One region of the Proteus sp. fly-1089 genome, then DNA from elsewhere that is predicted to be linked to it. Evidence: predicted binding sites of a transcription regulator. Region 1 holds the regulator's gene; the other holds the start of a gene.
What was found. The regulator CRP, encoded in region 1, controls carbon source genes, mostly activating them, when cyclic AMP is high. The targets are predictions, from matches to a motif close to ATGTGANNNNNNTCACAT.

Region 1 (4,764 bases):
ACTTATTGATAATTACGACTCGTTTACCTACAACCTCTATCAGTATTTCTGTGAATTGGGTGCTGAGGTTGTTGTTAAGCGTAACGATGAGATTGACCTTAAAGAGATAGAAAAGATGATGCCAGCACATCTTGTTATCTCGCCAGGACCTTGTACTCCTGATGAAGCAGGGATCTCTCTTGAGGCTATACAGCGGTTTGCCGGTGAAATCCCTATTCTTGGCGTTTGTCTTGGACATCAAGCAATAGGACAAGCTTTTGGTGCATCTGTTATCAGAGCACGAGAAGTTATGCATGGTAAAAATTCATTGATACATCATAACCAACAAGGTGTTTTTAAAGGACTTAATCGCCCTTTAAGTGTAACGCGCTATCACTCTTTAGTGATAGATGCTACGACGCTACCAGTGCCTTTTGAAGTAACGGCATGGAGCCAACATGATGGAAATGTTGATGAAATTATGGGAATTCGCCATCGTACACTTCCAATTGAAGGGGTTCAATTTCACCCAGAAAGTATTTTAAGTGAACAAGGGCATGAGTTATTAAATAATTTTCTTAAATATTAATAGGATAGTATTTAAATAGCGAAATAACACCTTTTTATACAAAACCACATTTGATTTTTTATTCATATTTAGTGATTATATTTTCATATTGAATATGAATAACGATCAGGTGGGGTAATGACAAAGCAAAGTATCAACCGGGCAACTTACGATCAAGTAATGTTGCCAATTTATTCACCCGCAGAGTTTATTCCTGTCAAAGGAATGGGTAGCCGTGTTTGGGATCAGCAGGGAAAATCGTATATTGATTTTGCTGGTGGTATTGCTGTTTTAGCACTGGGGCATGCTCATCCTGGCCTTAATCAAGCCTTGAAAGAACAAAGTGAGCAGCTTTGGCATGTTAGCAATATATTTACTAATGAACCTGCATTACGTTTAGCGCAAAAATTAATAGATAACACATTTGCGGAACGTGTCTTTTTTGCTAATTCAGGTGCAGAAGCGAATGAAGCCGCATTTAAATTGGCTCGTCATTATGCCATCACTCGCCATAGTCCTTATAAAACTAAAATTATTGCTTTTCATCATGCATTTCATGGCAGAACTCTGTTTACAGTATCTGTCGGTGGGCAGCCTAAATATGCAGATGGTTTTGGTCCTAAGCCTGCAGATATCGTGCACGTTCCTTTTAATGACTTAGATGCGGTTAAAGCGGTAATGGATGATCACACTTGTGCCGTTGTACTAGAACCAGTTCAAGGTGAAGGTGGCGTAACGGCGGCAACACCTGAGTTTATGAGAGGGCTACGTGAGCTGTGCGATAAGCATCAAGCACTACTTGTTCTTGATGAAGTACAAACAGGTATGGGGCGTACAGGTAAGCTTTTCGCTTATATGAACTATGATGTGATACCAGACATTATTACAACCGCAAAAGCACTAGGAAGTGGTTTCCCTCTCAGTGCGATGTTAACAACACATGAGATAGCTTCTGCAATGGGTGTAGGGACTCATGGTACAACTTATGGAGGTAATCCACTCGCTTGTGCAGTGGGCAATGTCGCATTTGATTTAATTAATACGCCTGAGGTACTTGAGGGTGTAGAAAAGCGTTATCAATGGATTGTAGATGAGCTCACGGCAATAAACCAAACCTACAACGTCTTTTCGCAAATCCGTGGACAAGGATTATTGATCGGTGCACAACTCGCACCACAATATGAAGGTAAAGCCAAAATACTATTAGGATTAGCTGCAAAGCATGGTTTAATGATGTTAAATGCAGGCGCTGATGTTATGCGTTTTACGCCATCATTAATTATTACCCAAGAAGAGCTACAAGAAGGAATGGTAGCATTAAAAGCGGCTATTGCGGAGTTTGTAAAAGAATAGTCCTTATTATAAACCCCATCACAAGAATGGGGTTTATACAGATCTTTTTATCAATAGCCCTTTGTATCGGGCTATTGTTTGTTCGGGCGGGGAAACTTAGCGAGTCCCGTAAACGACGATTGTTTTACCGTGTGCAGAGATCAGGTTTTGATCTTCCAACATTTTCAGAATACGGCCTACAGTTTCGCGTGAACAACCAACGATTTGACCGATTTCCTGACGTGTAATTTTAATTTGCATGCCATCAGGATGCGTCATAGCATCGGGTTGTTTTGCTAAGTTTAGTAAGGTTTGTGCAATACGACCTGTTACATCAAGGAAAGCAAGGTTACCTACTTTTTCTGATGTGGTTTGTAATCTGTTCGCCATTTGAGCTGACAGGCGCATCAGAATATCAGGGTTAACCTGAATTAATTGGCGGAATTTTTTATAGGAAATTTCTGCTACTTCACAGGCTGTTTTTGCTCTAACCCATGCACTACGTTCTTGATCTTCTTCAAATAATCCAAGTTCACCGATGAAATCCCCCTGATTCAGGTAGGAGAGGATCATTTCTTTCCCTTCTTCATCTTTAATAAGAACAGCCACGGAACCTTTAACAATATAATAAAGTGTTTCCGCTTTCTCACCTTGGTGGATCAGCGTGCTCTTGGATGGATATTTGTGAATATGGCAGTGTGACAAAAACCATTCAAGAGTCGGGTCTGTTTGCGGCTTGCCGAGAACCATTCGCGTTATCCTCTGTACGTTAAATGCAGCCTTTCAAAACGGATGGACTCCCTTTTGAGACAGCGTGCTTAAAAATCCTATCTTGACCTATTAACTTCCTGAGAACACGGTAAGTTAATATGGAGTAGATTATAATAAATGAGAAAATAATGCATTGATCTTAACCACTATCATCAAGCAGATATTGTTTTTAACACAATTAGTGCATTAAGTCTCGTTTTACGCAGTCAGCATAATAAACCTATTTGCTAATTGCTAGTTGAATTATGAGAATGTACTCTTTTAGTTTCTGTCATGTTTAGAGGGAAAATAAATGGAAGCACGAGTTAAGTGGGTTGAAGATTTATCTTTTGTTGGTGAGTCTTCATCAGGTCATCAAATAATGATGGATGGGAACTCTGGCGATAAAGCACCAAGCCCAATGGAAATGGTCTTAATTGCTGCGGGGGGATGCAGTGCGATTGATGTCGTTAGTATTTTACGCAAAGGGCGACATCAAGTCACTGATTGTGAAGTAAAATTAACATCAGAGCGTCGCGAAGAAGCCCCTCGTTTATTTACTGATATCAATTTACATTTTATTGTTTCAGGTAAAGAACTCACAGATAAAATTGTTGAGCGAGCTGTTCAATTATCTGCAGAAAAATATTGTTCCGTCTCTTTAATGTTAGGAAAAGCAGCTAATATTACACATTCATTTGAAATAAAAGATACTGAGTAAATTTGATATTTTAAAATAAATTTTAATCAGGAAATAATATCCCTTAAATAAGGGGATATTATTTTTATAAAAATAGAGTTTATTTTTGTTAACTGATCTTTTCGCCATTTAATAATTTTTTGACTAATGGCGCCATAATTAATTCCATCGCTAATCCTAATTTTCCACCAGGCACCACAATCGTATTTATTGTTGACATAAATGAGCCATGCAACATTGCCAGCAAATAAGGAAAATCAATATCAGTTAAGCCTCTAAAGCGAATAACAATAAAACTTTCATCAAGAGTTGGGATAGCTTTAGCTGAGAATGGGTTTGATGTATCGACGGTAGGGACTCGTTGAAAGTTGATGTGAGTACGCGAAAATTGCGGAATGATATAGTTAATATAATCATCCATTGAGCGCACCACTGAATCTCTTACGGCTTCTTGTGAATGACCCCGTTCAGTTGTGTCTCGGATAAGTTTTTGTATCCACTCAAGGTTAACGATAGGGACAACACCCACTAATAAATCAACATGCTGTGCGACATCATGTTCATCAGTGACAACACCTCCGTGTAATCCTTCATAAAAGAGTACATCGGTATTATTGGGTAATGATTCCCATGGTGTAAAAGTTCCTGGTAATTGATTGTAGGGCGTCGCTTCATCATAAGAGTGTAAATATTTACGTGATTGGCCCTGTCCTGTTTCGCTATAGTGGCTGAATGTGGAACTCAGTAGGCTAAAATCATTTGCTTCAGGGCCAAAATAGCTAATATGTCGCCCTTGTTCTTTGGCTTTCCTTATCGCCATATCCATTTCAGGGCGAGTATAGCGATGAAAACTATCTCCATCAATTAAAGCAGAATGTGCATTAAGTTGTTGGAATATCTTACGAAAAGCTTGGCTCGTGGTAGTCGTTCCTGCTCCACTTGAACCAGTAACCGCGATGATAGGATGTTTGACTGACATAGATTATCCTTTTGCAAATAAGGTTAGCCCTTATTGGTGGCGATATTGCGCTCTGGGTGATCAATCAGAGCGAAACTGCGATGCAGGCATAATATTGACGCTTTCATGAAGTTCTGACCAAACTAACACGGCTTCACCGGATTTAAGTTGTTTTTTTACGTCGGCGACTTTTTGTTCTAGCGTCTTCTCTTGGATACCATAATCAGTGCCTTCTCGTAAAACGAAACTTTCAATAAGATTGTCTAGTGTCTCAGTGGAAAGTTCGTTCCAAGGTATTATCATTTGGTTTTCTCCAAATAAGCGGACAACCAGTCAGGTATCCGATTTTCAAGCCACATCACGGGTTTAGAAAGCTTGCCACTAACAAAACCCACATGCCCGCCAAATTCAGTAAGTTGATATTCAATATTATTCGGTAGTGTTGTGATATCAGGAATAACATCCGCAGACATAAAA
Region 2 (4,764 bases), on a different contig from region 1:
ATACACAAATAACAGTGGGTGAACTTATTGCATTTAATCTCTTTACTGCACATATCACACAGCCTATTTTACGTTTAGCGCAATGCTGGCAAGATTTTCAACAAGCAACGATTTCTCTACGTCGTATTGGTGAGATTTTAAATACACCGACAGAACACCAATATAATGGATTAGTAACAGTGCCCAAAATCATAGGTCGTATTGATTTTTCAAATGTCTATTTTCGTTATACCTACCATACGCCAGATGTTATTGAATCACTCTCGTTCTCTATTCCTGCTGGCCAATTTATTGGTATTACAGGTCGCTCTGGCTCAGGAAAAAGTACCGTTACGCGTTTAATTCAACGTCTCTATACTCCTCAACAAGGACAAATTTATATTGATGGCATGGATTTGGCTATCGCCGATCCTCTCTCATTACGCCAAAGTATTAGCATTGTTCTACAAGAAAGTTTTTTATTTAGTGGTTCTATTGTCGAAAATATTCGTTTATCAAAACCCAATGCAAGTGAAAAAGAATTAATAGAAGCATGCCAACTTGCAGGTGCTCTAGAGTTTATTGAGCAACTTCCTTTGGGATTTAACACTCAAGTCGGAGAGAGAGGGACTAACTTATCAGGAGGCCAACGCCAACGTATTGCACTGGCAAGAGCTTTATTAACAAATCCACGTATTCTTATTTTAGATGAAGCCACATCAGCATTAGATTACATCTCTGAAGCACAAGTTTTGGCAAGTTTACCTCAGATTTGTAAAAATAGAACCGTAATTAGCATTGCACACCGTCTCAATACATTAGTGTATACGGATTATATTTATGTCATAGATAAAGGACGAGTATTGGAAGAAGGAACTCATTCGGATTTGCTTGAAAATAGAGCGCTTTATTACCAATTATGGAAACAGCAAGTTCAATAATAATGTTTAAAGAAACAAAAAAGGCTCGAAATACCGAGCCTTTAATATATTACTGATAATTACATCAATAATTAGTACAGCATACGAGCACGAATAGTACCTGGTAATGCTTTGATTTGTTGCAAGACTAACTCTGCTTGAGCCTTAGTTTGAGTTGTAATATCAATCACAACATAACCTACATTGCCTGAAGTTCGCAGGAATTGAGCTGCCACGTTGATGTTTTGTTCAGTAAACACATTATTGATACTATTCATCATACCAGGGCGGTTTTCATGAATATGCAGTAAACGGTTTACATCATCGCCGTGGCTTGGTAATGAAACTTCAGGGAAGTTAACCGCAGATAGCGTTGAGCCATTATCTGAATATTTAGCTAATTTACCTGCAACTTCATAACCAATATTTTCTTGCGCTTCTTGTGTTGAACCACCGATATGTGGCGTTAATATCACATTATCGAATTTAATAAGTTCAGAGACAAACGGATCGTTAGGATCGTTATTTGCACCAGGCTCTGATGGGAACACGTCAACGGCAGCACCAGATAAATGTTTTGATTCTAACGCTTGTGCTAATGCAGGAATATCAACCACAGTACCGCGAGAGGCATTGATAAGAATTGAACCTGGTTTCATGCGCTGAATTTCTTCATGACCGATCATATTCTTTGTTGATGGTGTTTCTGGTACATGTAAGCTGACAATATCACACATATTCAATAGTTCAGACAGATGACGAATTTGTGTTGCATTACCCAGTGGCAGTTTGTTTTCAATATCATAGAAATAAACATCTAAACCCACGCTTTCAGCCAAAATACCTAACTGTGTACCAATATGACCATAACCAATAATACCCAGTTTTTTACCACGCGCTTCAAAACAGCCTTTAGCTTGCTTATCCCAAACACCACGATGGGCTTTCGCGTTTGCTTCCGGAATACGGCGCAGTAATAACAGTAATTCACCTAGCACCATCTCAGCCACGGAACGAGTGTTTGAGAAAGGCGCATTGAAAACAGGGATACCGCGACGAGAGGCCGCATCTAAATCAACCTGATTGGTCCCAATACAGAAGCATCCTACAGCAACTAATTTTTCAGCGGCTGCAAAAATTTCTTCTGTTAAATGAGTGCGGGAACGAAGACCAACAAAACGTGCATCACGGATAGCTTCTTTTAATTCTTCGTCCGATAACGCACCTTTGTGATATTCAATATTGGTATAACCCGCCGCTCTTAAATTTTCTACTGCACTTTGGTGCACACCTTCAAGGAGTAGAAACTTTATCTTTTCTTTTTCCAAAGATACTTTGACCATTTACCCAGCCCTATCGTTGTTACATTTAATGAAAAACAAAATCCTGTCTCAACAACATAACAAAAATAGAGTTTGTGGCAATACAACCGATTGCAGTGATGACAGAATAAGCAATAAAGAAAGCGATTTTCTACCGAGTAAAATGATTTTGACTTTGAAAAAGGCAGGATTTTAAAGAGAGATATAACTATGGTGTGATATATATCACTGAATTTGCAGTTTCTAAAATAATTTTAAAAAGAGGTCGCCATAGCCACCTCTTTTTAGTCATCTTACTTAATCGTTTTAACGCCTTCAGACGTTCCCATTAAAACAACATTTGCACCACGATTAGCAAATAATCCTACTGTAACTACACCAGGAATACTGTTAATTTTATTTTCCAGTTCAATAGGGTTAAGAATTGTTAAGTTATGAACGTCTAAAATAACGTTTCCATTATCTGTTACCACGTTCTCACGATATTCAGGCAAGCCACCCAATTTAACTAATTCACGAGCTACATAAGAGCGCGCCATCGGAATAACTTCAACAGGCAGTGGGAATTTACCTAATACATCGACTTGTTTAGATTCATCAACAATACAGATAAATGTTTTTGCCACACCTGCAATAATTTTTTCTCGCGTTAATGCAGCACCGCCACCTTTGATCATTTGCATCTGGTGGTTGATTTCATCAGCACCATCAACATAGATATCTAAAGAATCGACCTCATTGCAGTCAAAAACAGGAATGCCGTAACTTTTTAGTTTTGCTGTTGATGCTTCTGAACTTGAAACCGTACCTTCAATTTGACCTTTCATTGTCGCTAATGCGTCAATAAAATGAGAAGCTGTGGAACCTGTTCCAACTCCCACGATAGTACCGGGTTTTACATATTCAAGCGCCGCCCAACCTACTGCTTTTTTCAATTCATCCTGAGTCATTTAAAAAAACCTTATTTATCACGTTAATGGACTAAGAATAGCATATTGCATTCAAAACTAGCACGAGACACATCAAAAACTGAGAAGCAACATTTTAACTCATTACAACAAAAAATATGGCATAGTAAGCAACAGAATATAAAATCAAAGAGAGTCTGTTAATGAAACGCCCTGATTATCGAGCATTACAAGCCCTTGATGCCGTCATTCGCGAACGTGGTTTTGAAAGAGCAGCACAAAAGTTATGTATTACACAATCTGCCGTTTCACAGCGTATTAAACAATTAGAAAACTTATTCGGCCAACCACTATTAGTGCGTACTGTTCCCCCTCAACCCACAGAGCAAGGGCAAAAACTATTGGCATTATTGCATCAAGTAGAATTACTTGAAGAACAATGGTTAGGTGATGAAAATAGTGGCTCCACACCGCTTTTACTCTCTTTGGCGGTAAATGCTGATAGTTTGGCAACGTGGTTATTACCTGCTTTGCATCCAGTTTTAACACAACTGCCTATTCGGCTTAATATACAAGTTGAAGATGAAACGCGAACACAAGAACGCTTAAGACGAGGCGAAGTAGTTGGTGCAATCAGTATTCAGCCACAAGCATTACCAAGTTGCCTTGTTGATCAATTAGGCGCTCTTGATTATCTATTTGTAGCCTCTCCTGATTTTGCTCAGCGTTATTTTGCAAATGGCGTCACTAAGTCGTCGTTATTAAAAGCCCCTGCAGTTGCATTTGACCATCTTGATGATATGCATCAGGCATTTTTACAGCAAAACTTTGGTTTATCTCCAGGCAGCGTGCCTTGCCATATTGTTAATTCTTCTGAAGCATTTGTGCAATTAGCAAAACAAGGTTCAACATGTTGCATGATCCCTCATCTACAAATTGCTAATGAGTTAAAGAGTGGAGAGTTGGTTGATTTAACTCCGGGACTTTGCCAGCGACGTATGCTTTATTGGCACCGTTTTGCACCAGAAAGTAGAACGATGAGAAAAGTGACAGATGCACTGATTGATTTTGGCCGTAAGGTTTTAAAACAAAGTGAAGAGTAACACGACTATTATCATCTTTTAACACAAAAAATAGGCTTCTCTGAGAAGCCTATTTTATTTTTACCGTAACATGATTATTTAGTGCGTTTTAGTTCAAAAACAACATCCACATAATCTTTAAATTCGATACTTTGTTGTTCATAAGTTTCTTGCACTGCCGCTGGAGCTTGGGCTTTTAATGCCATTGCATCCATACGTACTTGTGCGATTGGATAAGGTGTCGCCTCTGGCGCACGATAGCTTACGCTATAGACTGCACCTAAATCTGCACCAAAACCTTTTGCAACAGAAGTTGCTTGATCAATAGCATTTTTAATGGCCACTTCTCGTGCTTTTACTTTGTATTGTTCTGGATTATTTACGCCAAACTCAACGTTATTAATTTCATTTAAACCCGCAGCTAATGCGCCATCAAGTAACGTATTAAGCTGTTCTAATTTCTTAATTTTGACATTCACAGTACGTGTTGCTGTATAACCATTAATCACCGAACGCTCTGCTTTTTTATCATACTCATAGTTTGGTTGAGTAC

Region 2: the regulator CRP is predicted to act here: its motif matches at 2,435-2,452, upstream of serA (phosphoglycerate dehydrogenase).

The regions. Positions count from the first base shown of each region.
Region 1 covers NZ_JBEETS010000007.1:224,330-229,093, forward strand. The annotation lists gene ABN080_RS15330 (aminodeoxychorismate synthase component II) at 1-568, shown strand, start outside; gene argD (bifunctional acetylornithine/succinyldiaminopimelate transaminase) at 686-1,900, shown strand; gene crp (cAMP-activated global transcriptional regulator CRP) at 1,997-2,629, opposite strand; gene ABN080_RS15345 (OsmC family protein) at 2,943-3,350, shown strand; gene ABN080_RS15350 (phosphoribulokinase) at 3,439-4,308, opposite strand; gene ABN080_RS15355 (YheU family protein) at 4,369-4,590, opposite strand; gene ABN080_RS15360 (hydrolase) at 4,587-4,764, opposite strand, start outside.
Region 2 covers NZ_JBEETS010000003.1:176,245-181,008, forward strand. The annotation lists gene ABN080_RS10010 (type I secretion system permease/ATPase) at 1-920, shown strand, start outside; gene serA (phosphoglycerate dehydrogenase) at 992-2,242, opposite strand; gene rpiA (ribose-5-phosphate isomerase RpiA) at 2,515-3,171, opposite strand; gene ABN080_RS10025 (LysR family transcriptional regulator ArgP) at 3,333-4,232, shown strand; gene ABN080_RS10030 (oxidative stress defense protein) at 4,307-4,764, opposite strand, start outside.